4 regions of the Bradyrhizobium sp. PUT101 genome follow, and region 4 is predicted to be linked to each of the others. Evidence: predicted binding sites of a transcription regulator. Region 4 holds the regulator's gene; each other region holds the start of a gene.
The links. The regulator LexA, encoded in region 4, represses DNA repair genes until DNA is damaged. The targets are predictions, from matches to a motif close to TGTTCNNNNTGTGTTCNG.
Positions count from the first base shown of each region.

Region 1: a site for LexA is predicted at 5,075-5,092, ahead of ACSHT2_RS18270 (DNA recombination protein RmuC). Genes of this name have one in related genera too.
Region 2: a site for LexA is predicted at 4,753-4,770, ahead of ACSHT2_RS31140 (putative DNA modification/repair radical SAM protein). Genes of this name have one in related genera too.
Region 3: a site for LexA is predicted at 6,226-6,243, ahead of ACSHT2_RS28910 (DUF3072 domain-containing protein). Genes of this name have one in related genera too.

Region 1 is NZ_CP197207.1:3,733,731-3,741,513, forward strand. Features, by position in the region: gene dapD (2,3,4,5-tetrahydropyridine-2,6-dicarboxylate N-succinyltransferase) at 1-822, shown strand, start outside; gene dapE (succinyl-diaminopimelate desuccinylase) at 833-1,999, shown strand; gene ACSHT2_RS18250 (GIY-YIG nuclease family protein) at 2,142-2,432, opposite strand; gene truA (tRNA pseudouridine(38-40) synthase TruA) at 2,501-3,238, opposite strand; gene fmt (methionyl-tRNA formyltransferase) at 3,353-4,288, opposite strand; gene def (peptide deformylase) at 4,425-4,952, opposite strand; gene ACSHT2_RS18270 (DNA recombination protein RmuC) at 5,126-6,325, shown strand; partial or broken gene ACSHT2_RS18275 (GIY-YIG nuclease family protein) at 6,397-6,630, shown strand; gene ACSHT2_RS18280 (AmpG family muropeptide MFS transporter) at 6,811-7,783, shown strand, end outside.
Region 2 is NZ_CP197207.1:6,517,860-6,525,642, forward strand. Features, by position in the region: gene ACSHT2_RS31125 (GMC family oxidoreductase) at 1-568, opposite strand, end outside; gene ACSHT2_RS31130 (M20 aminoacylase family protein) at 742-1,911, shown strand; gene ACSHT2_RS31135 (UdgX family uracil-DNA binding protein) at 1,995-3,437, opposite strand; gene ACSHT2_RS31140 (putative DNA modification/repair radical SAM protein) at 3,437-4,672, opposite strand; gene ACSHT2_RS31145 (ImuA family protein) at 4,835-5,623, shown strand; gene ACSHT2_RS31150 (Y-family DNA polymerase) at 5,520-7,115, shown strand; gene ACSHT2_RS31155 (error-prone DNA polymerase) at 7,112-7,783, shown strand, end outside.
Region 3 is NZ_CP197207.1:6,021,168-6,028,950, forward strand. Features, by position in the region: gene ACSHT2_RS28870 (ribulose bisphosphate carboxylase small subunit) at 1-226, shown strand, start outside; gene cbbX (CbbX protein) at 323-1,255, shown strand; gene rpe (ribulose-phosphate 3-epimerase) at 1,252-1,989, shown strand; gene ACSHT2_RS28885 (hypothetical protein) at 2,166-2,378, shown strand; gene ACSHT2_RS28890 (universal stress protein) at 2,399-3,235, opposite strand; gene ACSHT2_RS28895 (Do family serine endopeptidase) at 3,442-4,989, shown strand; gene ACSHT2_RS28900 (hypothetical protein) at 5,258-5,620, shown strand; gene ACSHT2_RS28905 (DUF6496 domain-containing protein) at 5,633-5,905, opposite strand; gene ACSHT2_RS28910 (DUF3072 domain-containing protein) at 5,997-6,191, opposite strand; gene ACSHT2_RS28915 (hypothetical protein) at 6,305-6,577, shown strand; gene ACSHT2_RS28920 (hypothetical protein) at 6,697-6,939, opposite strand; gene ACSHT2_RS28925 (hypothetical protein) at 7,035-7,292, opposite strand; gene ACSHT2_RS28930 (hypothetical protein) at 7,434-7,655, shown strand; gene ACSHT2_RS28935 (HWE histidine kinase domain-containing protein) at 7,652-7,783, opposite strand, start outside.
Region 4 is NZ_CP197207.1:935,877-943,659, reverse strand. Features, by position in the region: gene ACSHT2_RS04565 (glutamine--tRNA ligase/YqeY domain fusion protein) at 1-223, shown strand, start outside; gene ACSHT2_RS04560 (YybH family protein) at 231-617, shown strand; gene ACSHT2_RS04555 (DUF2171 domain-containing protein) at 803-1,036, shown strand; gene ACSHT2_RS04550 (ComEC/Rec2 family competence protein) at 1,133-3,412, shown strand; gene ACSHT2_RS04545 (hypothetical protein) at 3,540-3,974, opposite strand; gene lexA (transcriptional repressor LexA) at 4,532-5,233, opposite strand; gene ACSHT2_RS04535 (molybdopterin molybdotransferase MoeA) at 5,410-6,621, opposite strand; gene ACSHT2_RS04530 (hypothetical protein) at 6,830-7,036, opposite strand; gene ACSHT2_RS04525 (adenylyl-sulfate kinase) at 7,350-7,783, shown strand, end outside.

The DNA.
Region 1 (7,783 bases), 2.8 Mb from region 4:
ACCATCAACAGCGCCTTCGCGGGGCGCGACGGCATCTCGACCACGACCAAGGGCGAGGTGCGCGAGGCCGTGGACCAGTCGCTGGAGATCCTGGACAAGGGCGAGGCGCGCGTTGCCGAGCGCGGGAGTGACGGCAAGTGGAAGGTCAATCAATGGCTGAAGAAGGCCGTGCTGCTGTCCTTCCGCCTCAGCGACATGGGCGTCATTCCCGGCGGCCCCGGCAAGGCGACCTGGTGGGACAAGGTGCCCTCGAAGTTCGAGGGCTGGGGCGAGAACCGCTTTCGCGATGCCGGTTTTCGCGCGGTGCCGGGCGCCATCGTCCGCCGCTCGGCCTTCATTGCCAAGAACGTCGTCTTGATGCCGTCCTTCGTCAATCTCGGCGCTTACGTCGATGAGAGCACCATGGTCGACACCTGGGCCACCGTCGGCTCCTGCGCGCAGATCGGCAAGCGCGTGCACATTTCGGGCGGCGCCGGCATCGGCGGCGTGCTCGAGCCGCTGCAGGCCGAGCCCGTCATCATCGAGGACGATTGCTTCATCGGCGCGCGTTCGGAGGTCGCCGAGGGCGTGATCGTGCGCAAGGGCGCAGTGCTGGCGATGGGCGTGTTCCTGGGCGCCTCGACCAAGATCGTCGACCGCGAGACCGGCGAGATCTTCATGGGCGAAGTGCCGGAGTATTCCGTCGTGGTGCCCGGCGCGCTGCCCGGCAAGCCAATGAAGAACGGCCAGATCGGCCCGAGCACCGCTTGCGCCGTGATCGTCAAGCGCGTCGACGAACGCACGCGGTCCAAGACCAGCATCAACGAGCTGCTGCGGGATTGATCCGGCGCGCATGACCGACGCTCTCTCCATTGCCCGCGATCTCATCCGCTGTCCCTCGGTAACCCCGGCCGATGCCGGCGCACTGGGGGTGCTCGAAAAGACCCTCAACGCGGCCGGATTCACCTGCCACCGCGTAACCTTCAGCGAGCCGGGCACCGCCGACGTCGAAAATCTCTACGCGCGGATCGGCACGGAAGGTCCGCACATCACCTTTGCCGGCCACACCGACGTGGTGCCGCCGGGTGACGAGAGTGCCTGGAGCGTCGGCGCATTCTCCGGCGAGGTGAAGGACGGTGTCCTGCACGGCCGCGGCGCCGTCGACATGAAGGGCGGCATCGCCTGCTCGGTTGCTGCCGTGCTGGAGCATCTCGCTGCCAACGCCGGCAAGCCACGCAGCGACGGCAAGGGGTCGATCTCGTTCCTGATCACGGGCGACGAGGAAGACGTCTCCATCAACGGCACGATCAAGCTGCTGAAATGGGTCGCCGAGCGTGGCGAAAAATTCGATCATTGCGTGCTGGGCGAGCCCTCCAATGTCGAGACGCTCGGCGACACCATCAAGGTCGGCCGGCGCGGCTCGCAATCCGGCACGCTCTATGTCGACGGCGTGCAGGGCCATGTCGCCTATCCGCACCGCGCATCAAATCCTGTGCCTGACATTTCGCGGCTGATCGTGGCGATCTCCGACGAGCCGCTCGACCACGGCAGCGCGCAGTTCCAAGCCTCCAATCTCGAATTCACCTCGGTCGACGTCGGCAACAGCGCCTACAACGTCATTCCCGGCCAGGCCCGCGCAAAATTCAACATCCGCTACAACGACAACCACACCCAGGCATCCCTGCGCGAGCTGGTCGAACAGCGCCTGGCAAATGCCTGCGGCAACCGCATCCGCGCCCGCATCGTCTGGGAGCCGTCCAACTCCAACGTGTTCGTGACCAAGCCGGGTGCCTTCACCGATCTTGCGGTGTCCGCGATCGAGGAGGTGACTGGGCGCAAGCCGGAGCTGTCGACGAGCGGTGGGACCTCGGATGCGCGCTTCATCTCCAGCTATTGCCCCGTGATCGAGTTCGGCCTGGTGGGGCAGACCATGCACCAGGTCGACGAGCGCGTGCCGGTGACGGATCTGGAGAAGCTCACGAAGGTGCATCGCGGGATCCTGACGCGGTATTTTGGGTGAGGCGCTCATCGCTGCCCAACCCACCGCCGTCATGCCCGGGCTTGTCCCGGGCATCCACGTTCTTTGCCGCCCGCTGACAAGAAAGAACGTGGATGGCCGGGACAGGCCCGGCCATGACGATGTGGTGAGAGCTTGGGTCACCTCACTGGACAATCGTGTCGTAGAGATCCTGCCATTCCGGATTATCCTTCAAGATCAGCCTGACCTTCCACGTCCGCGACCAATGCTTGATGTTGTGCTCGCGCTGGATTGCGGTTTGAATGTCGTCATAGCGCTCGAAATAAACGAGCAGCTTGACGCCGTACTTCTTGGTGAAGCCAGGCACGAGTCCATTTCGATGCTCGTAGATGCGACGAATGAGGTCGCTGGTCACACCGACATACAGAATGCCATTCGGCGCGCTCGCCAGGATGTAGACCCATCCGCCATGCATGGTTGCATGTTGACGCACGTGGATGGCCGGGACAAGCCCGGCCACGACGCCTGTGGCCGCATCAGGCGCTAATAATCCACCTTCATCAAGTACAGTCCCTCCGGCGGAGCGACGACGCCGCAGGCGGCTCGGTTGCGGGCTGCGAGGGCGGCAGAGAGATCGTCGGCAGTCCAGCGCCCCTCGCCGACCCAGACCAGCGAACCCACCATCGAGCGCACCTGGCTGTGCAGGAAGGAGCGCGCCGAGGTTAGAATCGTGATCTCGCGGCCGTCGCGCAGCACGTCGAGCTGGTCGAGCGTCTTCTCGGGCGATTTGGCCTGGCACTCGGTGTCGCGAAAGGTGGTGAAATCGTGCTTGCCGAGCAGGCGCTGCGCCGCCGCATGCATCGCGTCGGCATCGAGCCGGCGCGGCACGCGCCAGGCGTGGCCGATGTCGAGCGCGAGGTTGGCGCGGGTGTTGACGATGCGATAGCGGTAGTGGCGCTTGACCGCCGAGAAGCGCGCCTCGAAGCTGTCGGGCACGATCTCGGCCTCGAGCACCGCGATCGGATGCGGGCGCAGATGCGCGTTGAGCCCGTCGCGAAAACGGCCCGGCGGAAACTGCTTGTCGACATCGACATGCGCGACCTGTCCGCGCGCATGCACGCCGGCATCGGTGCGGCCGGCGCCGTGCACGCGCAAATCCGCCCCGGTCATCGCCTTCACCGCAGCCTGCAGCGCGCCCTGCACCGACGGCAGCGTCTCCTGCACCTGCCAGCCGAAGAACGGCGCGCCGTCATATTCGATGGTGAGCTTGTAGCGGGGCATCGTTTCCGGTGTCTTCGTCCGCGCAGGCGGACGATCCAGTACGCCGTGACGGTTCGGTTCAGTCTCAAGAGCCTCGGTCATACTGGATACCGCCTTCGCGGCGGTACGACAGTATCAGGTGAATTTCGCGCCCGCCTTCATCGGCATGCCGCGCAGAAAGTCGCCCGCCTGCACCCGGGCCTTGCCTTCGCGCTGGAGCTCCAGGATGCGGATCGCGCCCTCGCCGCAGGCGATGGTGAGCTGATCGTCGAGCACCTCGCCCGGCGCGCCGGTGCCCTTGGCGAGTTCGCAGCGCAGGATTTTGACGCGCGCGTTTTCGCTGACGTTCGCGAGCTCGCTCCAGGCGCCGGGAAACGGCGACAGGCCGTGGATGTGGCGCAGCACGGCGCGCGCGGGCCTGGTCCAGTCGATCCGCGCCTCGGCCTTCTCGATTTTGGCGGCATAGGTGACGCCGTCCTCGCTCTGCTTCTTGAGCTGGAGCCCGCCGCGTTCGAGCGCGGCCATCGCGCGCACCATCAGATCGGCACCCAACCGGGACAGCCGATCGTGCAGATCGAGCGCGGTCATGCTGTCGGAGATCGCGATGCGCTCGGCCATTGCGACGTCGCCGGTGTCGAGGCCGACATCCATCCTCATCACCATCACGCCGCTTTCGGCATCGCCGGCCATGATCGCGCGGTTGATGGGCGCGGCGCCGCGCCAGCGCGGCAGCAGCGAAGCGTGCAGATTGTAGCAGCCGAGCTTTGGCGCATCGAGGATCGCCTGCGGCAGGATCATGCCGTAGGCGACGACGACGGCCGCATCGGCCTCAAATGCGCGAAATTCTTCCAGCGCCTCCGGTGTCTTCAGCGTCTTCGGCGTCAGCACGGGAATGCCGAGTCTTCGCGCGGCTTCCTCGACCGGCGTCGGCTGCAATTGCAGGCCGCGCCGCCCGCCGGGCTTCGGGGCGCGGGTGTAGACCGCCACGATCTCGTGGCCGTGCGCGACGAGCTCGAGCAGCGTCGGCACGGAGAAATCGGGCGTGCCCATGAAGATGAGGCGAAGGGGCATGTGGCGAGACAATCCTCGAAACGAGCAATGTACTCGTCATGGCCGGGCCTGTCCCGGCCATCCACGTTCTTCCTGCTCGCGACGGCAAAGAACGTGGATGCCCGGCACAAGGCCGGGCATGACGGAGGAGGAATCGTCACTCCACCGCGCGCTTGGCGGCTTTCTCGAACTTCTTCATCACCCGATCGCGCTTGAGCTTCGACAGGTAGTCGACGAACAGGACGCCGTTGAGATGGTCGATCTCGTGCTGGATGCAGGTGGCGAAGAGGCCCTCGGCGTCCTCCTCGTGCACCTTGCCGTCGAGATCGGTGAAGCGCACGCGCACCTTCGCGGGGCGCTCGACCTCCTCGTAATATTCGGGAATCGAGAGGCAGCCTTCCTCGTAGATCGAGAGTTCCTCGGAGAAAGCGAGGATCTCAGGATTGATGAAGACGCGCGGCTCGCGCTTGGTCTCGCCGCTCTCGTCGCGCTTGGCGAGGTCCATGGTGATCAGGCGCAAGGGCTGCGCGACCTGGATCGCCGCGAGGCCAATGCCGGGCGCGTCGTACATGGTCTCGAACATGTCGTCGGCAAGCTTGCGGATCTCCGACGTGACCTTCTCGATCGGCTTGGAGACCAGGCGCAGCTGCTTGTCCGGCAGGATGATGATTTCTCGTAGGGCCATGGCCGCGATTTAAGCCGCGCGCCGGATGCGGTCAATGCGGCCAGGAACCCCGTTAACCCTCCGCTAACCATAAAGCTTCAGGTTTCGTTAACCATAATGATCAGAGAGCAACTCACGATAAATGTTCCCTCTTCGTTCGCTAAACCCCCGCGAATCGGGCTACAAGGGCGGGTATGAACGAGATCATTTTCATGCTGGGCGACTGGCCGGTGCGCACCATTGACGCGCTGATCGGCTTCGGTGCCATCGTCGTCGTCCTGCTTGTGGTGATTGCGGTGGTGATCGCGCGCTCCGGGCGCCGCGGCGCGGAACTCGCGATGGCGCACGCGATCCGGGCCGACGAGCTCGAGGAGCGCCTGAGCGAGGTGCTGCGGGCGCAGAGCGAGTCGTCGGGCCGGGTCGATGCCATGTCCCAGGCCCTGGCCGGCCGCCAGGCCGAGATGGCGCGGGCGGTGAACGAGCGGCTGGATTCGGTAACCCACCGCGTCGGCCAGTCCATGGAACACTCCACCCGCAACACCATGGAGAGCCTGCGCGCCCTGCACGAGCGGCTCGGCATCATCGACAGCGCGCACAAGAACCTCACCGACCTCACCACGCAGGTGACCACCTTGCGCGACGTGCTCGCCAACAAGCAGTCGCGCGGCGCGTTCGGCCAGGCGCGGATGGAGGCGATCGTCCAGGACGGGCTGCCGAAGGGTGCCTACGAGTTCCAGTTCACGCTCTCCACCGGCAAGCGCCCGGACTGCGTCGTGTTCCTGCCCGATCAGCGTCCGCTCTGCATCGACGCCAAATTTCCGCTGGAAGCGATGACGGCGCTGCACGACGCCCGGACCGACGAGGAACGGCGAATCGCCACGCAACGACTGCGCGGCGACGTGATGAAGCATGTCAGCGACATCGCAGAAAAATATCTTGTCGCCGGCGAGACCCAGGAGATGGCGCTGATGTTCGTGCCGTCGGAATCGGTCTACGCCGAGATCCATGATGGTTTCGACGACGTGATCCAGAAGGCCTATCGTGCCCGCGTCGTGCTGGTGTCGCCGTCGCTGCTGATGCTCGCGATCCAGGTGATGCAGCAGATCATGAAGGACGCGCGCATGCGCGATGCCGCCGACCAGATCCGCACCGAAGTGACCAAGCTCGGCGACGACCTCGGCCGCCTGCGCGATCGCGTGCTGAAGTTGCAAAAGCATTTTGCCGATGTCAACGAGGACGTCCGCCAGGTGCTGATCTCCGCCGACAAGATCGAGAAGCGCGCGGGCCGGATCGAGGAGCTCGATTTCAGCAAGAGCGATGCGCCGGAGGCACCGCGGCTGGTGGCGACGGGGGCGGGCGAGCTATTCCCGCGGAAGCTCCAGGCTGGGGAGTAGAATCCTAGCGCGCTGTCATGCCCCGCGCAGGCGGGGCATCCAGTACGCCGCGGCGGTCGCGATTAAACCGAGGCGCTGGTGATGACCTTGTTCGCCGCGTCGCAGAGCACAAATCAAAGGTCATCGAAAGCTTCACGGAGAAGTACGCCGTCGCACGGCTCGTCTATTTCGAGCAGTTCGATGACCCCGAGAATGCGATCAAGCGGGAGAAGCGGCTGAAGAAGTGGAACAGGGCGTGGAAGGTTCGGTTAATCGAGCAGCATAACTGGGATGATCTCTATCCTGGGATAGCCGGACCACCATAACGCCGTCATGCCCCGCGAAGGCGGGGGATCCAGTATTACGCAGCCTGTGTGATTGAGCCGAGACGCCGCGGAGTACTGGATCGTCCGCCTTCGCGGACGATGACATCGAGAGGTGGAGAGAGCATCCGCCCCACCGAGCTCGCAAGAGTCTTTTCCCACAGAATCTGCTAACACCACCCTATGACCGCACCCGACGCGACCTCCTCCGCCGGCGCTCCCACCACCTCATGGCGCGACAGCCTTGCCGTCTACCTGCAACCGCGGGTGCTGATCGTGCTGTTCCTCGGCTTCTCCTCGGGCCTGCCGCTGGCGCTGTCGGGATCGACGCTGCTGGTGTGGATGGCCGAGGCCGGGGTCGATCTCGGAACGATCGGACTGTTTGCGCTGGTCGGAACGCCCTACACCTTGAAATTCCTGTGGGCGCCGCTGGTCGATGCGCTGCACGTGCCGTTCTTCACGCGCACCTTCGGACGCCGCCGTGGGTGGCTGGTGTTTTCGCAGCTGCTGCTGATCGGCGCGATCCTGCTGTTGGCGCTGACCGATCCGGCGCGCTCGCCGCTGTTCGTCGCGCTTGGCGCGCTGCTGGTCGCGACGATGTCCTCGACCCAGGACATCGTGGTCGATGCCTTCCGCGTCGAGAGCCTGCCTGAAAGCGAGCAGGCCGCCGGCATGGCGGCCTATGTCGCGGCCTACCGCGTCGGCATGCTGATATCGACAGCGGGCGCCTTGTTCATCGTCACCGGCTTCGAGGCGATCGTCCCGCGTGGCGCCGCCTGGATGTGGGGCTATGTGGTGATGGCGGCTCTGGTGCTGATCGGCACGGTGACTGCGCTCGCCGCCACCGAGCCCGCACAATCCGCGCGCGCCGAGGCCGCCACGCGGGACGAGGACGCGCTCACGCGCGTGTTCCATGCCGCGCTGGGGGCGTTCTCGGAATTCCTGCGACGCAAGGAAGCATGGGTCGTGCTCGCCTTCGTGGTGCTGTTCAAGTTCACCGACGCGTTCTCCGGTAACATGACCGTGCCGTTCGTGATCGACATCGGCTTTACGCGGAACGACTACGCGGTGATCGTCAAGGGCGTCGGCATTGCGGCGACCTTGGCCGGCGGCTTTGCCGGCGGCTTCGTGGCCCGGCGCTACTCGCTGGCGACGA
Region 2 (7,783 bases), 1.9 Mb from region 4:
GGAAATAGCTCGTGCCTTCGTTGTCGCCGGTGTTGAAATCCGGGATGCGCTTGATGCCCATCTCCTCGGCGGCATCGCCGACGGCGTCGAGAATGGCCCAGGACAGCCGCGGTGCCTCGATGCGCCAGCCGCCGCCGGCGCCGTGATGCTCGCTGGCGCCGAGGAAGTGGTCTTCCAGCCGCCTGAACAGCGGCAGCACGTCGTCATAGCCCCAGCCGGTCAGCCCAAGCTGGCGCCAATGATCGTAGTCGGCGGCCTGTCCGCGCATCGAGATCATGGCGTTGATCGCCGAGCAGCCGCCGATCACCTTGCCGCGGGGATAGGCGAGCGAACGGCCGTTCAGGCCAGGCTCGGCCTCGGTCTTGAACATCCAGTCCGAGCGGGGATTGCCGATGGCGAAGAGATAGCCGACCGGGATGTGGAACCAGATCCAATTGTCGTCGCCGCCGGCTTCCAGGATGAGGACGCGGTTGTTGCGATCGGCCGAGAGCCGGTTGGCGACGATGCAGCCGGCCGTACCGGCCCCGACGACGATGTAGTCAAACTCACCTTCGAGCCGCCTTGGCATTCTGCTTCCACCCGGATGGTCACTTTGCGTTCCGTCTAATAGGCAGACGCAGCGGATTGGGACAAGCCCGGCCATGACGAGAGAACAGAGCTACCCCGGACCCTCCGCCGGTTGGGTGGACCGGCGCTTGCATGGTAGAGAGGTCTTTATTCCAACAAAGCTCGAGACCCTCCATGCCTATCGTGAACCGCGTCGCCGACCTTCAGCCCGACATCCAGGCCTGGCGGCGGGACATCCACCAGCACCCCGAGCTGCTGTACGACGTCCACCGCACCGCAGCATTCGTCGCGGATCGCCTGCGGGAGTTCGGCTGCGATGAGGTCGTGACCGGCCTCGGCCAGACCGGCGTGGTCGGAGTGATCAAGGGCAACAAGCCGGCCGGCGAGGGGCTCAAGGTGATCGGCATGCGTGCCGACATGGACGCGCTGCCGGTCGAGGAGCAGACCAATCTGCCTTACGCCTCCAAGAACCCTGGCAAGATGCACGCCTGCGGCCATGACGGCCATACTGCGATGCTGCTAGGTGCCGCCCGCTATCTCGCCGAAACCCGCAACTTCGCCGGCGATGCCGTGGTGATCTTCCAGCCGGCCGAGGAGGGCGGCGCCGGCGGCGCGGCCATGGTCAAGGACGGCCTGATGGAGCGCTTCGGCATCGACCAGGTCTACGGCATGCACAACGGGCCGGGCATCCCGATCGGCTCGTTCGCGATCCGGCCGGGTCCGATCATGGCAGCGACCGACGAGGTCGACATCATGATCGAGGGCGTCGGCGGCCACGCCGCGCGTCCGCACAAATGCGTCGATTCCGTGCTGGTCGGTGCGCAGGTAATCACGGCACTGCAGTCGATCGTTGCGCGCAGCGTCGATCCGCTTGAATCGGCCGTGATCTCGATCTGTGAATTCCACGCCGGCAACGCCCGCAACGTCATTCCGCAGACCGCGACGCTGAAAGGCACGATCCGCACCCTATCGCCGGAGGTGCGCAAGCTGGTCGAGAAGCGCGTGCGTGAAGTCGTGGCAGGCGTGGCGCAGATCACCGGCGCCAAGATCGACCTGCGCTACAAGCGCAATTATCCCGTCGTGAACAATCATGCGGCGGAGACCGAAGTGGCGCGGCGCATCGCCGAGCAGGTTGCGGGCGAAGCCAATGTGCACGACATGGCACCGCTGATGGGTGGCGAGGATTTCGCCTACATGCTCGAAGCGCGGCCCGGCGCCTTCATCTTCTGCGGCAACGGCGACAGCGCCGGCTTGCATCACCCCGCCTACAATTTCAACGACGCGGCGATCGTCTACGGCACGTCCTACTGGGTCAAACTGGTCGAGGAATCGCTGGCGGCCTGACTACCGACGTCAGGATATCGAGATTCCGGGTTCGGTCCTGCGGCCGCCCCGGAATGACGACTTGAATGCAAAGGGCCGGGACATCAGGCAGCCCGGGCGGCCTTCTTCTGCAAGGCAGCGGCGATCTTCAGATCCTCGACAAAGCGCTGATACTCCAGCACCTTGGCTTCAGGATCGGGCAGCCGCAGCAGATAGGACGGATGCACCGTCACGAGTGCTTTGCGTCCGTCGGGAAGGTCTATGAGCCGGCCGCGGTTCTTGCCGATCGGGGTGATCTTGCCGAACACGCTTTGCGCGGCGGTCGCGCCCATCGCCACGATGAGATCGGGCTGGATTGCCGCAACTTCCCGCTCGTACCATTGCCGGCAGGCCCGGATCTCAGGTGTGTTCGGCTTCTGGTGCAGGCGGATCTTTCCACGCGGCACGAATTTGAAGTGCTTGACCGCGTTGGTGACATAGACCTTCTTGCGGTCGACGCGGGCTTCCTCCAGCGCGCGGTCGAGCATCTGACCGGCGGGACCGACAAAGGGATGGCCGGCGAGGTCTTCCTTGTCGCCGGGCTGTTCGCCGACCAGCATGATGTTGGCGGACTTCGGGCCTTCGCCGAACACGGTCTGGGTCGCGTCCTTATAGAGATGGCAGGCGCGGCAATGCGCGGCCTCCTCGCGGAGCGTTTCGAGATCGTCGGCAGCTGGCTTGCGTTTCATCGGAGCCTCCGGCCGCTTCTGAGGCTTGCGCGGATCGGTTGCGGCATTGGCGATCATGGCACCGGTCATGCGTTCGGCGTCCTCGATCAGAGGCTTAATGATCGAAGCCTCGGGCAGGTTCCTCCAATATTTCTTCGGCATTTCGGCCTGCATCGCCTTCACCTTGAGCCGGGCCGGATTGAAGATGCTGGCGTAGTAGCGCCGCCAGGTTTCTTCCAGCCGGTCTTCGCTCGGTGCTTCGCTCCTGCTGACGCCGGATGCGAACGAAAGTGCGTGGCCATCCCAATGCGCGCAGAGGTCCGGTGTCAGGATCGACCAGGGCATGTCGGCAAAGCGCTTGGCGAAGAACGGCGCGGCGAGCTCGACGATGTGATGCTCCGGCTCGAACCAGGCGACGTAATGCGCCTGGCGTTCCCGGCCGATCTCGCGGAAGCGGACGAAGGCGTGCATCTTGTGCTCGTCGCGATGGACCGCCTTTGCCATGGCCGTGACTTGCGCGACGTCAGGATCGGTCGCAACCTCGATGAGGTCGTGATTGTCCTTCAATCGCCAGAGCAGGCGATAGAGGATCGCAAAACGCTTGATATCGCGGTGCAGGATTGCGGTCTTGGCCAGCTCGACGAATTTTGCTGATACGTTGAAGGTGCCGTCATTCACCTCGAGGATCGGAGACGGCGAGGGTGGCGCGAACAACTCCGCTTCGCCGCCTCGCACGGCCCAGGTGACATCGCGCGGCTCCACATGATGTAGAACGAGCGTGCGGGCGGCTTTGCGCCAGCCGTCGAAATCGGTTTCGGTATCGAGGGTGATATACTGCATCAGAAGCCAAATCCGAGTTGCATTGCCTTCGGCTTGAACCGTTCGATCAGCCGCGCCCCGTCGAGCCGATGTGGCGAGGGGCGGTGATCGCTGAGGACGATGAACGGCAGCGCCTTGTTGCGGGGCACGTGCAGCCGCGCGAGATCGGAGACACGGATCGTGGTGGTGCGCCGCGTCGCAATGATGCGTTCGACCGCCTTGGTGCCGAAGCCCGGCACGCGCAGCAGCTCCTCGCGGCTGGCGCGGTTGACGTCGAGCGGGAAGCGGTCGCGATGGCGCAGCGCCCAGGCCAGCTTGGGATCGATGTCGAGCGGCAGCATCGCGTTGTCGTCGACGATCTCGCCGACGTCGAAGCCGTAGAACCGCATCAGCCAGTCGGCCTGGTAGAGCCGGTGCTCGCGCAGCAAGGGCGGCGCCCGCAGGGGCAAGGCGCGGCTGGCATCGGGAATCGGACTGAAGGCGGAATAATAAACGCGCCGCAGCCGGTAGGCGCCGTAGAGATTGGCGCTGGTGTGGAGAATGGTGTGATCGGAGGCCGCGTCGGCGCCGACGATCATCTGCGTGCTCTGGCCGGCTGGCGCGAAGCGTTGCGCCTTGGCCTTCGTCTTCGTGCTGCGATCTTCCTCGGCCTCGTCCAGCTTCAGCCGCAACCGGCCCATGGTGCGGCGGATCGCTCGGACGTCCTTCTCCGGCGCGAATTGCTGCAGGCTGGTCTCCTGCGGCATCTCGATATTGATGGAGAGGCGGTCGGCATATTTGCCGGCCTCCGCGATCAGCGCGTCGTCGGCTTCGGGAATGGTCTTCAGGTGAATGTAGCCGCGGAAGTGATGCTCCTCGCGCAGCTTTCGCGCGACGCTGACGACCTGCTCCATGGTGTAGTCGGGGCTGCGGATGATGCCGGAGGAGAGAAACAGGCCCTCGATGTAATTGCGCCGGTAGAAGTCGAGCGTCAGCTTCACGACCTCGTCGATGGTGAAGCGGGCGCGCGGCACGTTGGAGGAGGCGCGGTTGACGCAATAGAGGCAATCGTAATTGCAGGCGTTGGTCAGCAGCACCTTGAGCAGCGAGATGCAGCGTCCGTCCGGCGCGTAGGAATGGCAGATCCCCATGCTGGGCGCGGTCGAGCCCATCCCCTTGCCGTCGCTGGAATCCCGCTTCTCGGTGCCGCTGGAGGCACAGGACGCGTCGTATTTGGCGGCGTCCGCCAGGATTTCCAGCTTGCGTTGTACGTCCATCCTTGAATCCCTTTGATTCAGCTCACGAATCCGATCGAGCGCCAATTCGATTGACTCTTCTGGCCCCGTTAGCTTTATATTAGAACATATCATGAACAAATGAGCCAGCCGTTGGTTCTTCTTTTGAAGGCCACGGCACCAATTCCTGAAGGAGCGGCGAGCATGAGCGGCGCACGCAACAGCGCGCTTGCGACCTTGCGCGGCCAGATCGAACGCATCGAGACGGCGGAAATCGTGCATCAGCACGATCGCGTCGCGCTCGGCCATGGCGAGGCCGACAGCGCGCTGAAGGGGGGGCTCGCGCGCGCGGCGATCCACGAGGTGTTTTGCGAGGGGCGTCAGGGCGCTGCCGCGACCGGCTTCGCCATGGGCCTTGCGGGACGCGTGAGCGCGCGTCGGCCGCTGCTGTGGGTGCGGCAGGATTTTTCGGAGATAGAGACGGGCGCGCTGTCGATGAGCGGGCTAGCCGAGCTCGGCCTCGATCCGGGCCGCGTGGTGATGGTGCGTGCCGCCGATGTCGAGAGCGCGCTGCGCACCTCGGCCGATGCGCTCGCCTGCGATGCGCTGGGCGCCGTCGTGCTCGAGCTCTGGGGCGAGATCAGACAGTTCGATCTCGTGGCGAGCCGCAAATTGACGCTCGCCGCGCAATCTTCCGGCGTTACCGGCCTCTTGCTGCGGATGGCCGCGCAGCCACTGCCTTCGACCGCGGAGACGCGATGGATGCTGCGTGCGGCGCATTCGCCGCCGGGGCCGGCTTGGAGTGTTTGGGGCGCGCCGGTGTTCGATGCCGAACTCTTGCGCAATCGTCATGGCCCATGCGGCCGGTGGATCATGGAATGGAATTGTGATGAGTGCCAGTTCAGTGAACCGTCGACGTATCCTCAGCCTGTGGCTGCCGCGCCTGCCCATCGACAGGATCCAGCGGTTCTTCAGCAGCGCCGGGCTGGGTGAAGCCAATCATGAGCCGAGCATCGTCGTCATCAAGGACAACAATGCGCTGGTGATCCATGCGCTGGACGAGGCCGCCGAGCGCCTCGGCCTGTATATCGGCCACCCCTTGGCCAATGCGCGGGCGATGTGTCCTGACCTGAAGGTGTTCGATGCCGATATCGTGGCCGATGCGAAGACGCTCAGCGATATCGCCGACTGGTGCGACCGCTTCACGCCGTTGGTGGCGCTCGATGCGCCGCACGGGCTGTTCCTCGACATCACCGGCTGCGCGCATCTGTTCGGCGGCGAAGCCGCGCTGCTAAAAACGCTAGTCCGGGCGCTGGCGCGCCAGGGCTTTGCCGTCAGCGCTGCGATTGCCGGGACCTCGGTCTGCGCGCGCACGCTGACGCGGCAGGCCACGGGAACCATCGTTGCAGATGGTGGGGAGGCGGCTGCGATCGACCAGTTTCCGGTGTCCGCACTCGGGGCGGGCGAGGCGATCACGACCGGCCTGCGGCGCGCCGGGCTGAAGACCATCGGCGATGTCGCCTCGCGCAGTTCCCACGAGATCACGGCGCGGTTTGGCGCGCGGTTCTCCACGCTGCTCGCGCATGCGCTGGGGCAGGGCGATGCGCCGATCAACCCGCGCAAGCCGCTGCCCGATTACATCGTGGAGAAGCGCTTCGCCGAGCCGATCGCGACCGACACCATGATCGCGATGACGCTGTCGCGGCTGGCGGACACGCTGATCGCATCCATGGAGAAGCAGGGCAAAGGCGCACGACGACTTGAGGCCGCCTTCTTCCGCACCGACGGCGTGGTGCGCGCGATCACGGTCGAGACCGGACGCCCCGTGACGCGAAGCGCCGTGATCGACCGGCTGTTCCGCGAACGCCTCGATGCGCTCGCCGATCCCCTCGATCCCGGCTTCGGCTTCGACATGGTGCGGCTGTCGGCGAGCCGCACCGAGATCGTGGTGCAGGAGCAGCGCGATCTCGATGCGCATGTCCACGACAATGACGAGATTGCTGCGCTGATCGACCGCATCGCCGCGCGCATCGGCGGAAAGCGCGTCGTCGTGCACCTGCCGAAGGACACCCATATCCCTGAAAGCGCGGTGCTGGCCGCGCCGGCGCAGCATCATCTCACGGCTGCCATGCAAGCCGAATGGCCGGCGCGTGCCGAGAGCGAGCCGCCGCTGCGCCCCTTGCGGCTGTTCGACAAGCCGGAGCCGATCAAGGTGCCGTTCGCGACTGTGCCGGATGGTCCGCCGCATCAATTCACCTGGCGCCGCGCGCTGCATGCGGTGGTGCGGGTGGAGGGGCCCGAGCGCATCGCCATGGAATGGTGGCGGCAGGACGGCAAGCAACTGACGCGGGACTATTTCCGCATCGAGGATGCCGAAGGCCTGCGTTTCTGGATCTTTCGCGACGGTCTCTACGAGGGGGAGACGTTCGACGGCGAAGGCAAGCCCGTTTCCCCCAACTGGTATGTGCACGGTCTCTTCGCATGACCACGCCCGCTTATGCCGAGATCGGCATCACCACCAACTTCTCCTTCCTGCGCGGCGGCTCGGATCCGCGCGCCTATGTGCATCAGGCCAGCATCCTCGGCATCCCCGCGATCGGCATTGCCGACCACAACACGCTCGCCGGCGTGGTGCGGGCCTACAAGGAGCTCGACAATGCCGAAGTGCTGCACAAGCCGAAATTGCTGATCGGCGCGCGCATCGTCTTCATCGACGGCACGCCCGATATCCTGGTCTATCCGCGCGACCGCGCCGCCTATGGCAGGCTGTGCCAGCTTCTCACCCGGGGCAAGCGCGGCGACGACATCACGCGGATCGAGAAGGGCGAATGCCATCTCGCCTTCGCCGATCTCCTGGAGTTTTCGGAAGGCCAGCTGCTGGTCCTGACGTTGCCGCATCGCTTCGAGCCCGCTCAGGCGCTGAATGTTCTTTCAAAGCTCAGGGATAGCCGCGCCGAGGGCGTGTGGCTGGCGGCGAGCCTGATCTATCGCGGCGACGACAGGCGTCGCCTGGCGCGGCTCGATGATCTCGCGGCAAAAGCTCGGGTGCCGCTGCTTGCGACCAACGAGGTGCTCTATCACCATCCCGTGCGCCGTCCTCTCCAGGACGTGCTGACCTGCATCCGGGAAAAGACCACGATCGATGCGATCGGA
Region 3 (7,783 bases), 2.4 Mb from region 4:
CGCCGGCGTGATGATGGAGCTCGCCGAGTGCCGCAGGGTTTACGGCGACAGCTACATCCGCATCAGCGGCTTCGATGCCAGTCATGGCTGGGAGTCGGTGCGGATCTCTTTCCTTGTCAACCGGCCGAAGCAAGAGGCGGAGTTCGAACTGGTGCGGCAGGAAGTGGCCGGACGCGCGATCCGCTACACCGCGGTGCGAAAGCCGGCCGCCCACGCCTCTCAATAACCACTCTCCTCCGCGCGGAGCTCTCCCTGCTCCGCATCCTTGGCGGACCACTGCTTCGCCGCTTCCAGCGGCGAAGCTCTTTTCTTCGAGGTGCCGATGCTTGATGTTCCCCATGCAACGACGACCGAACAGAGCGAGCCCCGTTTCGATCTTCGCAAGGAGGCCGAAGCGGCCGGGATCACCGATACGCTGCAACAGCTCGATCAGGAGCTGATCGGGCTCAAGCCGGTGAAGGACCGCGTGCGCCAGATCGCCTCGCTGCTGCTGGTCGAACGTATCCGGCAGCGGGCCGGACTGGCCTCCGCGCCGCCGACGCTGCACATGTCGTTCACGGGCAATCCCGGCACCGGCAAGACCACGGTGGCGCTGCGCATGGCCAAGATCCTGCACGGCCTCGGCTTCGTGCGGCGCGGGCAGGTGATCTCAGTGACGCGCGACGACCTCGTCGGCCAGTATATCGGCCACACCGCGCCGAAGACCAAGGAGATCCTGAAGAAGGCGATGGGTGGCGTATTGTTCATCGACGAGGCCTATTACCTGCATCGTCCCGATAACGAGCGCGACTATGGCCAGGAATCGATCGAGATCCTGCTCCAGGTGATGGAGAACCAGCGCGAAGACCTCGTCGTGATCCTCGCCGGCTATGGCGAGCGGATGACGAGCTTCTTCGCGTCCAACCCCGGCTTCCGTTCGCGCATCGCGCACCACATCGAATTTCCTGACTATGCGGAAGCCGAGCTGCTCGTGATCGCCGAGCTGATGCTGAAGGAGCGCGGCTATCGCTTCTCGGCGGCCGCGCGGGAGGCTTTCGAGAAATACATCGCGCTGCGCCGGACCCAACCGTTCTTCTCCAACGCGCGGTCGATCCGCAACGCGGTCGACCGCATCCGCCTGCGGCAAGCCGATCGTCTGGTGTCCGATCTCAATCGCATGCTCGATGTCGCCGACCTCGAGACCATCGATCCCCTGGACGTCCTTGCGAGCCGCGTGTTCAGCGGCGGCGCCGACGCGCGGAGTGCAGCGCCATGACCGAGGACATTCTCATCGCTCCGTCGATCCTGGCGGCGGATTTCGCACGCCTCGGCGAGGAGATCGCGGCGATCGATTCGGCTGGGGCCGACTGGATCCATTGCGACGTCATGGACGGGCATTTCGTGCCGAACATCAGTTTCGGTGCTGACGTCATCAGGGCGATCCGGCCGTTGACGAAGAAGGTCTTCGACGTGCATTTGATGATCGCGCCGACCGATCCCTATCTCGAGGCGTTCGCGAAAGCCGGAGCGGACTTCATCACGGTGCACGCCGAAGCCGGCCCGCATCTCGACCGCTCGCTCCAGGCCATCCGCTCCCTCGGCAGGAAGGCTGGCGTCAGCCTTTGTCCGTCGACGCCGGAGGCGGCGATCGAGTACGTGCTCGATCGCATCGATCTCGTGCTGCTGATGACGGTCAATCCGGGCTTCGGCGGCCAATCATTCATCGGGTCGCAGATCGAGAAGATCAAGCGGATTAGGACCATGATCGGCGAGCGGCCGATCCGGCTCGAAGTCGATGGCGGCATCACGCGCGACAATGCCGCTGCCGTGGCCGCAGCGGGCGCCGATACGCTCGTCGCAGGTTCCGCCGTGTTTCGCGGCAACAGCGCTGCGGACTATGCCGCCAATATTGCCGCTATTCGCATCGCCGCCGAGGCCGGCCGAGTTCCGCACCTGCAGAACCGTTCTGCGGAGCGCATACGCGTAAGCGACGGCGGCCGTATCCGCTAGACTACGGGAGGCCGAGCGCCTGTTGGCGGCAATTTGGAACTTTGACCCGAATACGCATTTCCCAAGAGCGAGCCGAGATCAGGCGAGGGTTGGCGCAGCAAATCTTTTGCAGAACCGCCATCGGCCTGACGCAAATCGAGGCAATAACGATGGGGGCAGATGCGAGGGAGGGTCTCATGGAGAACGTACGTCGCTACCGGGCGTTGGCGTCCCTCTGTCGTCAGCAGGCGGCCTACCGGCCGCTCCAGAACTGGGAACTCCTCGGCCAGGCCGAACATTTCGAACATCTCGCCGAAGTCGAACTCAAGGCACACTTCAACGCGTGCAATGTGCAACGCGACGAGGACGCTGCCGCGCCCCCGACATGGGACACTCCCGTCGCGGCGTAGTGGCGCCAAGCCGGTTCGGCTCAATGCGACATCAGCGTCGGGACTGTCATGGCCTCCAGCATGGCGCGGGTGACGCCCCCGAGAACGCGCTCCTGCAACCGCGAATGGCCGTAGCCGCCCATCACCAGGAGATCGAGGCTCTCGTCGGCCGCAAGCGAGAGGATGGTCGGCTGAATGTCGGCGCGCGTTGCCGACAGGCTGACCGTGCGGGTCGGCAGTCCGCGCCGGCCGAGATGTCTTGCCAAGTTGCTCGCTGAAGCCTCACCGGAGACGGCGTCGGCCTCGTTGATGGTGATGATCACGATCTCTGCGGCGCGCGCCAGGAACGTCGCTGCGTCGCGCACGGCGCGGGCAGCGAGGCGGCTGCCGTCCCAGCAGATGCCGACCCGGTTCGCCTTGAAGGCTCCGCGGAAGGTGTAGGGCAGGAACAGCACCGGGCCGCCCGCCTGAAACAGGATCTCGCCCGGCACGTCGTTGTCAAACGCGCCCTGCGTCGGATCCGGCTGGACCACGATGCTGAGGTCGTGCAGTCGCGCCATCTCGCCGAGCGAGACGGCTGCATCCGCCGGAATCGCGCCGAGCGCGTGGCAAGTGTAGGAGATGCCGGCGTTCGCCGCTTCGCTCCTGAACACCGCGAGCGCGGCCTCGGCCCGCTCCACGGCGCGCTCGCGTTCCAGTTCGAACACGGCCGCCACCGCCGCGCCGCCCTCCATCACGTAAGCTGCACTGGTTGCGACATAGCCGACCGCGACCGCGTCGAGATGCGCGTTGAGGTGCGCCGCGAGCGAGATCGAGCCCTCGATCGCAGAACGCATGGGACGTTCGGTGGGAATGTGGACGAGAATGTCTTTGTACATGGCACGCCTCCGGTGGACCTCATGAGTGCAGTTTTTCACTGCGCGAAGCGCCCGTGTTGAGCTGCATCAAATGGGCAGCGACGATTTGCCTGCCGTGCCCGCTCTCCCATTCTTTGCCGAGATTTAATCGGACGGACGGGACGCCGTAAGGTGGCAGCGACCATGTTGAGGGCAAGGCGACACCAGCTCAACATGGATATTTCGACATGAACGATCGCGTCAATTCCGACACCACCACGTCCCGCAAGATCTTGAGGCCGCGCCGGCTCGCGCTGCTCGGCACCGTGGCCGCGCTGGGCGTGGCCGCCCTGTCAATGGCGCCAGGCTCCGCGCCGTTCGGTACGAACTCCTTCATTGCGCCGGCTCAGGCCGCGGAAGCCGCCGCGACGCCGCCCGGCTTCGGCGATCTTGTCAGCAAGGTCAAACCCGCGGTGATCTCGGTGCGGGTGAAGATCGACCAGGATAACGACAAGACCGCGATGCTGCAGCAGAACCGGATGGATTCGGACGAGAATACGCCGTTCGACCAATTCTCCCGACAGTTCGGCTTCCGCTTCCCGGGCGGCATGAACGGCATGCCGCGCCAGCGCCATCAGATGATCACGGGCGAAGGCTCCGGCTTCTTCATTTCCCCCGACGGCTATGCCGTGACCAACAACCACGTCGTCGACCACGCCGAGTCCGTGCAGGTGACGATGGATGACGGCACGACCTACACTGCGAAGGTGGTCGGCACCGATCCGAAGACCGATCTCGCGCTGATCAAGGTCGATGGCAAGAAGGACTTTCCTTTCGTCAAATTCTCCGACCAGAAGCCGCGTATCGGCGACTGGGTGGTCGCAGTCGGCAATCCCTTCGGTCTTGGCGGCACTGTTACCGCCGGCATCGTCTCGGCCAGCGGCCGGGATATCGGCAATGGCCCCTATGACGACTTCATCCAGATCGATGCGCCCATCAACAAGGGCAATTCCGGCGGGCCGGCCTTCGACATGAACGGCAACGTGATCGGCGTGAACACTGCGATCTTCTCGCCCTCGGGCGGCTCGGTCGGCATCGGCTTCGATATTCCCGCCTCGACCGCCAAGCTCGTCATCGCGCAATTGAAGGACAAGGGCGTGGTCACCCGAGGCTGGCTCGGCGTGCAGGTGCAGCCCGTGACCTCGGATATTGCCGACAGCCTCGGCCTCAAGGAGGCGCGCGGCGCGATCGTCGACAATCCGCAGGATGGCAGCCCGGCGGCGAAGGCCGGCATCGAGGCGGGTGACGTCATCACCGCCGTCAACGGCACGACGGTCAAGGACTCCCGCGACCTCGCCCGCACCATCGCCACCTTGGCGCCGGGCACGTCGGTGAAGCTCGATGTCTTCCGCAAGGGTGACAGCAAAACGGTGACCCTGGCACTCGGCGAGTTGCCGAACGAGCGGCAAGCCAAGGGAAATGGCACTGCCGACGAGGGCAGGGGGCAGCCGAGTGCCGGCACGCCGCGCCTCGGCCTCAGCCTGGCGCCGGCCGGTGACGTCCAGGGCGCGGGCCAGAAGGGCGTCGTCGTCACCGAGGTCGATCCGCAAGGGCCGGCGGCACAGCGCGGCATTCAGACCGGCGACGTCATCCTCAATGTCGGCGGCAAGGCCGTCGCGAATGTCGGCGACGTCCGTTCGGAACTGGCGCAGGCCAAAACGTCGGGCAAGCGCAGCGTGCTCTTGCAGGTCAGAAGCGCGGAGGCGACAAGATTCGTGGCAGTTCCGCTCGCGTGAGTCGGGCGCATCGAGCAACGCAGGTTAAAAAAGGCGGCCCTCGGGCCGCCTTTCCTGTTCATCCTCGAAATTTCCGTTGGGTTAGCGATAACATTCTCGTTAACCGCAGGGATGATGACGCAGTTCGTCCGAAAAAGCCGTGTTCGTTCATCACAGTTCCAACACCGCTGCGGCAATGGAGTCGCAAAGGTGGGTTGCAATCGCGGAACTTCGAACTTGCGGCCGCTTTGTGGAACCTGCCGGCGGTTCGAATTTGATCGGTGCCGACATGGATCGATTGAAGCTCTCGCTGAGGAGTGCACTGCTCGTCGGGCCATTGGTCCTCTGGGGCGGAAACGCGCTCGGGCGTGACGACGGCCGCTACGCGAATTCCCCCCTGAAACCATGGTTCGACAGCCTGCGCAGCCAGCTCGGTCCGTGTTGCTCGGATGCGGATGGCTTTGCCGTCGCCGATCCCGACTGGGAGTCCTACAACGGGCGTTACCGCGTGCGCCTGGACGGACAGTGGATCGAGGTGCCGGACGAAGCCGTCATCACCGAGCCGAACCGGGCCGGCCGCACCATGGTGTGGCCGGTGAAGACTGCGTTCGGGATTTCGATCCGATGCTTCATGCCGGGCAGCATGATCTGAGACAGGTTAGCGTCAGCGCTTGCTGGATTTGCGCTTCGACGACTTCTTTGACGACCTTTTGCTTTTGGACGTCTTCTTGGCACTCTTCCGCTTCGATGCCTTCTTCGGGACCTTCTTGCCCTTCTTGCGCGCCTTCGACAGTCCGATCGCGATCGCCTGCTTGCGGCTCTTCACGCGGCCCCCGCGCCCGCTCTTCGCGGTGCCCTTCTTGTAGCGCCGCATCTCGCTTTCGACATCGCTGCCGGAACTGCGTGAGTAGCGACGTTTCTTTGCCTTGCGTGCCATGCATGTTCTCCCTTGGCCGAGGAGAACCGTTCGGCACAGCCATGGTTCCGGCAGCGCGTACACAACGTTGCAGGCGTGCGACGCAGGCTAATTAGAAGGAATTCGCCAACTCGATCTCCGCCTCCAACGCCTGGATGCGCCGTGCGGCCTCGCTGGAGGACAGGTCCCGTGCATATTGGGCCGGTTGATACGCCTCTTCGCTTAGCCGCCTCAGCCTGAGACCCTGCGTCCGCGTCATCTGCTCTCCAAGAAAAGCCCTGGCGTCGTATTTACCTTGAACCTGCATCTGCCTTCTCCGTTCTGAAATCGACTTGACTATATGTTCTTATTTTGTTCTAGCAAGCCATGGACAACAGAATTAATGAAATTCGACGTAAGATCAGAGCCTTGAGGCTCGAAATGGCCGACGTCGAAGCGTCGGTGCGCGACCTCGTCGAGCGCGACTGCGACTGCACAGAAAGGGCCCTGGCGCAGATGGATCTGCGCCGGAGAATCAACCTCCTGATCGCCGAATGGAAGGCAGCTGGTGGCAGCGACGTTCTGCCCGACGTCCGCGACCGGGCGCGCCTTCGTCCCGCGAAGACAGTCGGCAATCCCGTGCGCGCGAGCGGGCGCCGAGATATTCGAACTGGGCTCAGCCATCCGGCAGCTGCAGCGCGAGGGCCTCGATGATGCCGCAGCCTAGCTTCTGATTGCGTGCACGCGGGCGCGGCCGGAGCATCTCGTGACGGCGAGCACCAAGAGAAAGGGCCCCGCAATGGCGGAGCCCTCCATGGATGCCAGGGAGTGAACTATTTGGTGTGCGTCATGGCGCCTTTGTTCGACATGGTGCCGCCCTGATCGGAGCCGGGGCCGGAGCCGCCCTGGCCGGAAGGATCAGCGCCCTTGGAAGACTTGGTGTTGGCGCCGGTGGTCTGCGACGATGACATCGAGGATCCATGCTTGGCCTTGTGTGACTTGGCCTGCACGGCGAACGGTGCGGCGGCAAGGCCGGTTGCCAACATTACGGCGAGAGCGAGCTTGGTCGTCTTCATGCGGGGAAACTCCCTGAGTTAATTTGACGCAGGCAGCCAACCGCTATTCTCCGCAGGAGTTCCCGACAAAGCATCCCCCGCGGGTCACGCGCGCTTCAAGATTGCTTGTCCTCATGAATGATGAACACGACGCCGGTGAGCGTCGCGCCGATCGCGAACGTCGTCACCAAGGTGAGGGCGAACACCAGAATGGCTTGGCTTCCGCCGTTATTCAGCAGGTTGGCCACGGTTGGATTGGATAGGACGAGCGCGAGGCTGAAGGTGAGGCCGAGGGCTGCGCCCATCATTGCGTGCGTCATCAGCTTGATGAGGCCGCTGGCAGAGATCAGCTCAGACGACTTCTTCGTGCGCATGGGAGGTCATTCCCGAACCGGCATGCCAACGCCCGCGTGATTCTGTGGTTCCATTCGGTTGAAATAATTGTCATCGTCCGCTTCATCCGACGTTCATGCCGGGCTTGCGAGGATGAGTGCCATCAAAACGGGAACATCGATATGGGTAAGGTAGTCTTCCTTTACCGCTCGCTAGCCTATCGCAATGCGGCTGCGGACATCCTGCGCAAGGCCCGCAGGCTACCGCGCGGAGCAGAGCGAAGTGCGGCGCGCCGTTACGCCAGGGCGTTGCGCGATCTCGCCCGAACGGAAGCCTGGCTGGAAGGGCGGGTCGCGCGCGAACCGCGGACGGTACAGCGCATGACGAGCGCAGTGTCCGGTTAGCCGGATGCGCGCTGCAATTCGGCGGAGCCGCCGGTGTCGAACTTGCCGAGTCCGGCCGTCGCCGTCTTTCGCGTCAGCGGAACCTCAAGACGGCACAACAGGCCCTCGGCGCGCCAATCGAACTGCGC
Region 4 (7,783 bases):
GGACGCTTCGAACTTCGCGGCCGATCTCAATCCGAATTCGCTGGAGATCCTCTCCGATGCGCGGATCGAGGCTTCCCTTGCGGAGAGCAATTCGACCGCGCCGATGCAGTTCGAGCGCCAGGGCTACTTCGTGCGTGACAAGGACTCGACCCCCGGCAAGCTCGTGTTCTCCCGTACCATCGGCCTGCGCGACACGTTCGCGAAGGAAGTCGCGAAAGGTTGATGCGCCCATGAGCAGCGAAGCCGACGCCATCGTTTCCGCCGTCATCGCGAAATGGTGCGCCGGCTTTGCGAAGCTCGACGCGGCCGCGCTGTCGTCGCTCTATGCGAAGGACGCGTTCTTCTTCGGCTCCAACCCGAAACTCTATCGGGGCAGGGGCGGCGTCGCCGACTATTTCGATGGGTTGCCGCGCTGGCGCAAACCCAGCGCGACCTTCTCCGAGGTGAACGCGGTGCAGGCCAGCCCCGATCTGATCAACATGGCCGCGACCATCGCGTTCGATCTCGCCGGCGAGCGGGACGATCTCGTCGTCAAGATGAGCTGGGTCCTCATCCGCGAGGAGGGCGAGTGGAAGATCGTCAATCATCACGCCTCGTCGCAGGCGCCGCTGATTTAGCGATCGCGCTTAACCAACTGGTTTCGTCATTCCGGGGCGCGACAAAGTCGCGAGCCCGGAATCCATAACCACCAGCGTGAGTATGGATTCCGGGCTCGCGCCAGGTGGCGCGCCCCGGAATGACAGAAGAATACGAACCGAAGCTCTCTCCGCGCGTTGAGGTGGCTCCAACCAAGGATCCCGCCATGCAGAACATCACAGAGCATATGGAAGTCATCGGCGCCGACGGCGTCCATGTCGGCACCGTCGATCGTGTCGAGGGCAACCGCATCAAGCTGACCAGGAAGGACAGCGGCGAGGGCAGCCACAAGGGTCACCATCATTTCATCGACAAGGGCCTCGTTGCCGACGTCGAAGGCAACAAGGTCCGGCTGTCGGCCAAGGCCTCGGTCGCGGTGACGATGGAAGAGGAAAAGTAGGGCGCTCCGCCGCCTGTTCCTGATCTGTACCGCTATTCGCACAGTCGCACGTTCCGGTAGCCTCCGCACCCGTCGCGTATCGTAAGGTGCAGGGGAATGGCGGAGCCGGGCCGGCCAGTGCGCTCCCAGGGAGTTGCGGGGACGTGGCCGGTCGGCCGCGCCGCACCGGCGGGCGGCTTTGCGCCGGCGGGCTTTGGCGTCTGGCCGGCAATCGTCGAAACGCTGCGCGAATGGGCTCGCGCCGAGGCCGGCGCCGGGCGGTTGCTGCCTTGGGTACCCGTCGCTTTCGGCACGGGCATCGCGCTGTATTTCGCCGCCGATCATGAGCCGGTGCTGTGGGTCGTTGTCGCAACGGCTGTCGCGCTCATGCTGGGTGCGGTCCTGCTGCGACGGCGCCGGCTGTTTGCTCCCGTGATCATGATCGCGGCGGTCGCGGCCGGTTTTGCCGTCGCGACCTGGAAGACGGCGCGCATCGCCCATACCGTGCTGGCCAAGCCGCTCTATTCGGTGTCGCTGTCCGGTTTCGTGGAGGCGCGCGACATCCGCGAGCGCACCGATCGTTTCGTGCTGCGCGTCAGCGCGATGGAGGCGCAGCGCAGCGACGTCAAGCTCGAGCGCGTGCGTCTTTCGGTGCGCAAGGGGACGGCACCGGAGGTCGGCAGCTTCGTGCAATTGAAGGCGCGGCTGCTGCCGCCGATCTCGCCTGTGCGCCCCGGCAGCTACGATTTCTCGCGCGACATGTTCTTCCAGGGCATCGGCGCCTCCGGCTTCGTGATGGGCGCGATCACGGCCGCACCGCCGCCGGATGCCGTCGGCTTGCGGCTGGGCTATGCGGCTTTCATGCAGGGCCTGCGCGATGCGATCGATGCCCGCATCCGTGCGACGCTCGAAGGCGACAATCGCGCGATCGCGACCGCGCTGCTGACGGGGCGGCGCGACGCGATCACCGCGCCCGTCAACGATGCGATGTTCGTCTCAGGGCTCGGCCATGTGCTGTCGATCTCCGGCTATCACATGGCGGTCGTCGCCGGTGTCGTGTTCTTCGCGGTTCGCGCGCTCCTCGCTCTGGTCCCGGGGCTGGCGGCCGGCTTTGCCATCAAGAAATGGTCGGCAGCCGCGGCGCTGGTTGCGGCTGCGTTCTATCTGCTGCTGTCCGGCGCGGAGGTCGCGACACAGAGATCGTTCCTCATGACGGCGGTGGTATTGATCGCCGTGATGGTGGACCGCCGCGCCATCACGTTCCGGACGCTGGCGGTGGCCGCGCTGATCGTGCTCGCCGTCGCGCCCGAGGCGCTGGTGCATCCGAGTTTCCAGATGTCCTTTGCGGCAACGCTCGGGCTGGTGGCGCTGGTGCAGATCGGCATGCCGAACCTGCTCGCATCGCCCGATCATTCCGCAACGGCGCGCATCGCGCTGTGGGGCGGCCGCGAGATCGCGATGCTGTTCCTGGCCTCGCTGATCGCGGGGCTTGCGACCACGCCCTATGCCGCCTTCCACTTTCACCGCGTGACGCCGTACGGCGTGCTGGCCAATCTCGGCGCGATGCCGGTGGTCTCGGCGCTGGTGATGCCGGCGGGGCTGTTGGGGTTGCTCGCAGCCCCATTCGGACTCGACGGCGCGTTCTGGTGGCTGATGGGGATCGGCATTGACTGGATGGTCGCGGTCTCGCGCTGGGTGGCGGCACTGCCGGGCGCAGTCGGCCGCATTCCCGCGTTCGGGATCGCGCCGCTGATCGCGGCGAGCCTCGGGATCATCGTGATGGGGCTGTTGCGCACACCCCTGCGCTGGTCCGGTGCCCTGGTGCTGCTTGCGGCCATCCTCTCGGGGCTGTCAGTGCGGCAGCCCGATATCCTGATTGCCGGGGACGGCGCGAGCGTCGCCGTGCGGGGCAGGGACGGGCAGCTGCATGTGATCCGCGCGAGCAAGGATGGCTTCCTGCTGAGGGAATGGTTGGCTGCCGATGCCGATCCGCGCGACGCCGGCAACGCCTCGTTGGCCAACGGGGTGTCGTGTGACGAGGCCGGCTGCGTGACGCCGCTCGCGGACGGACGGTTGGTCGCGTTGGCTTTGCGCATCGACGCGCTGGCTGACGATTGCACCCGCGCCGCGCTGGTGGTGACGGCACGGCCCGCGCCGCCTGATTGTGCGGCGATGATTGTCGATCGGCCGCGGCTCGCCAGTCAGGGCGCGCTGGCTCTGACGCAGAGCGGTGACGGCTTCTCGGTTCAGGCGGTGAGGGCGAGAGGCACAAGCCGCCCCTGGCTGCCGGCCGGCGCCGGCGAGGGGAATTTCGACGGCAGCCTTGCGCCGAAGACGGCCGTGCCCCGCAACCGGGACGCAACGCCATCGGAGACGGACTTGCAGGCGGACGATTGAGGAGCGATGCGGGGGAGGTCGATCGGGCGGGATTTCGCAGGACGCAAACCATACCATCTCGCCGGCCTCGGCCGGCGATGGCATTTCATTCCTGGCCCACGACCATCGGCCGGGGGCGACGACGACGTCAGCCGATCGGCAGGCGCGTGATCGTGGACCGCGTGTCGGCGACGATCTGCGGCTTGTGCTCGCGTTCGCCAACCGGTTGGGTCACCGGCAGTTGCAGCACGGTCGCGCGCTGGCCTTCGACGAGCTGTGTCACCAGCACGTATTTGCCGTCGGGAAATTCGATCGCGTCATGATGGCGATCGGGAATGTGCGGGTCGATCTTGCCGAACTTGCCGACGCGGGAGTTCACGGTGCGCGTCCAGATCCAGCGATTGTCGTAACGGACGTTGTCGGCGAAAGCGAGCTCCGTTCCCGGCAGCAAGCAGACCGCGACGGAGAGATCGGCTTCGGAGGCGAAGCCACGCGTCGAGGTGCCGCGGAAGGTTGTCGTGACGATCGTCTCGCCGACTTCGGCGGGGCGTGTCGCGACGGCATGCAGGCTGTAGTCACACATCGGGTGCTCCTCATGCGAAGATAGCGACCCGCACCTCCTTTGGAGGCGCTGGCCTCTATCAGGGTGGAAGCACGCAACGCTCTGCTTGGTTGTAGGCAAATCTGCGGCTGCGTCCGCAAGCCGCGATCACATTATCTTTCCCTGACTCGATAGGAACAAAGCCGATGCATGCGTATTCGGAAGGCGCGTGCGTCAGCGCCCCGCGGCTGCCGACCGACGCGAATATTGCCAGCCCGATTGCAGAGGCTGTGCAATTGCATTTCGCACGTTGCGGGTATGCTCGCTGGCCGCCCATTCCGTTCGCATCTGGCGGTGCGATTGTGTGGCAACGGCCTGCGGCGCTGATGCTGCGATCAGCGCCGTGACGATCGTCCATGAAACGATCTGGCGCATGACGTCTCCTCGAACTCTCAGGCCGCGAGGCGATTCTGCTGCGCGGCGTGTCGAGGATGTCGCGCCGGAGGAGGGGCCGGATAGTCTGAGCAGAACCGGAAAGACGATCCAGCCGGAGCGGAGAATGATCCGCTCCAATAGGTGTCGAACGACCGCAGGACCGCTCAGTACTTCCGGTACAGCCCGATCAGCTTGCCCTGAATCTTCACGCGGTTCGGCGGAAGAATGCGGACTTCGTAGGCGGCATTGGCGGGCTCGAGCGCGATCGAGGCGCCACGGCGGCGGAAGCGCTTGAGCGTGGCCTCCTCGTCGTCGATCAGCGCCACCACGATGTCGCCGGTATCGGCGCTCTCGTTGCGCTGGATCAGCGCCATGTCGCCGTCGAGGATGCCGGCCTCGACCATGGAGTCGCCGCGCACTTCGAGTGCGTAGTGCTCGCCCGAGCCGAGCATGTCAGGCGGCACGCTGATGGTGTGGCTGCGCGTCTGCAACGCCTCGATCGGCGTGCCGGCCGCGATGCGGCCCATTACGGGCACTGCGACGGGACGCTCGCCCTCGTCCACAGGCGGGCTGGAGGTCGTGCGCACCTTGCCGAGATTGCCTTCGATGACGCTCGGGGTGAAGCCGCGGCGGCTGCCGGCGGCGGCCTGGAGCTCGGGCAGCTTGATCACCTCGATGGCGCGGGCGCGGTTGGGCAGGCGGCGGATGAAGCCGCGCTCCTCGAGCGCGGTAATCAGGCGATGGATGCCTGACTTCGAGCGCAGGTCGAGCGCATCCTTCATCTCGTCGAAGGAGGGCGGCACGCCGCTTTCCTTCAGACGTTCGCTGATGAACCGTAGAAGCTCGTACTGTTTGCGCGTCAACATCTCGACCAAAGTCCCCCGGTTGATGTCGTTTGATTCCGAGATGATGATGTCAGCGATAAGCCGCTACATCCTCGAAACAAATCATGAACGGACACTATATGTTCGATATGTGTTCCGCAACTGCTTAATTTATGGTGAACAGGACGAGGCTCGCGGAATGCGTGTGGCCGCGCAGCTCAGGCGGGGAGCCGCAGCACCTCGCAAGGCGTGCCGGCCTCGGCCCTCGGCGCGAACGGTGCGCGCACGAGAAGTACCTGTGCTGCAGCGAGATTCGCAAGCAGAGAGGAGTCCTGATGGCTGACGGGAAGGGCGACGAGCGTGCCGTCGTCACGCTGTTCCAGGCGCGCACGCAGATAATCCTCGCGCTGGTCGTTGGCACCGAGATCGCGGCCCAGCACGGCGCGCTCGCGGTGATGATGGATCACTGAGCGGCCCGACATGGCGCGAATCAGCGGCACCATGAACAGGAAGGCGCACACGTAAGACGACACGGGATTGCCGGGCAGGCCGATCACGCGCATTGCGCCGAGCCGTCCGTGCATCATCGGCTTGCCGGGCCGAATCGCGATCTTCCAGAACGCCATCGAGATGCCTTCGTCCTTGAGCGCCTGCTGGACCAGATCGTGGTCGCCGACCGACGCACCACCGGTCGTGATCAGGATGTCGGCGCCGCTCTCCCGGGCGCGACGGATGCCGGCGGAGGTGGCCTCCAGCGTATCGGCGGCAACGCCGAGGTCGATGGTCTCGGCGCCCTCGCTGCGGGCGAGCGCGTGCAGGGCATAGCCGTTGGAATAGACGATCTGGCCGTGACCTGGCGTGGTGCCCGGCATCACCAATTCGTCGCCGGTGGCGAGGATCGCGACCCTCGGACGGCGGAAGACGGCGAGATGCGGGTGGTTCATCCCGGCGGCCAGCGCGAGATCGCGCTCCGTGAGACGGCTTCCCTTGCGGAGCAGCACGTCTCCCTCGCGGAAGTCGATGCCGGCGGGGCGGATGTGCCGCCCGGGAATCGCCGCTTCCTTGATCGTGATGAGCTTGCCTTCCGCGACGGTGTCCTCCTGGATCACCACCGCATCGGCGCCGTCGGGAACGACGCCGCCGGTGAAGATCCGCACGGCTTCGCCGGGCCCAACCCTTCCCGCGAACGGTCGACCCGCCGCGACCTCGCCGGTGACCGCGAGCCTGGAATCGACCGTTGCCGCATCGGCGGCGCGCACCGCATAGCCGTCCATCGCCGACATGGCCTCCGGTGGCTGCGTGCGCCGCGCCGCGACGTCGCGGGCGAGCACGCGATGGTAGGCCTCATCGAGGGAAACCATCTCTTCAGGCAGCGGCTCTGCACCCGCCAGCACCGCGGCTAGCGCGTCAGAAACGGGCATGAGGGCCACGGGCGGAAACTCCTGCAAATGGGTGGCGAGAGTTCTAGCCGAGTGCAGGCGCGAGGCAAAGCAGCACGCAGGATGATTTATCCGGCGCGATTTCCGTCGTGGTGCAGGGAGCTCAAGTCCGCCGCGGCATGATCCGGAAGGCGAGACAGACCGGCACGAGGATAGCCATGGCGAGGACGAGAGTGACGAGCGCCACGGCCAACATCGGTCAACGTCCTGCCGGATCGCTCGGACCGACGTCCGGTGCGACGTCGGGAGCTCTGGGATCCGGATCCTTGTCGGGCAGCGGATCGGCCAGGGACTTCAGGTCGGCCGCCTTGCTGATCAGCTTGGCGGAAAGGTCAGAATCCGAGGTGGTTCTGGCGAATTCAAGCAGGAGAGAGGCTTGCCTGGTGAGATAGCTTTTGCCCAGCACGTCGATCAGTCCGATGTAGAGGTCCCAACGGACTCATGAGTCCGAAAGGTGGTATTCCGTTCCCGGAACTTCGTACAAAAATGCACAGAGGTGTTGGGTTCCTCATCTTCTGCAAATTGAGTTCCGGGAACCGAGGGTGCTGCGGCCTCTCGCTGGAGCCCGTTGGCGTCAGATGCCAAGCGCCCTCAATGCGTTCCCGACGTCGCCGGGCGACATCACGTGCACGGCGTTCAAACCGACAGCCCGTTGGGGCTCCACAGCCAAGCTGGTGTAAGCTTTACGGCATACGTTCTCTTGAAGCGAGGAGCGGCCCATGACACGAAAAATTCTCATCATGGGGCTTCCGGGCGCGGGTAAGACGACGCTCGCCAATACTCTGGCGCCGCTACTCAATGCAGTTGTTTTCAATGCGGACTCGGTTAGGGCCAACGTATCGAGAGACCTCGGCTTTAGTCACGAAGATCGCGTTGAACATGCCCGCCGCATGAGCTGGATGTGTGACCGGGTAGTCGAAGCGGGAGGAACGGCGATCGCGGACTTCATTTGCCCGACGGAGGAAACGCGGGCTGCATTTGGTTCTACTTTCACAGTTTGGATTGATCGCATTCAGGAGAGCCGATTCGCAGACACCAATCGTATGTTTACACCGCCCAGCCATTTTGATGTGCGCGTCAATGCGGATGGCACTGTTCGATATTGGGCGGAGCAAGTGTTGGCACGCCTGCGACCGGCATTTGATCCACAACT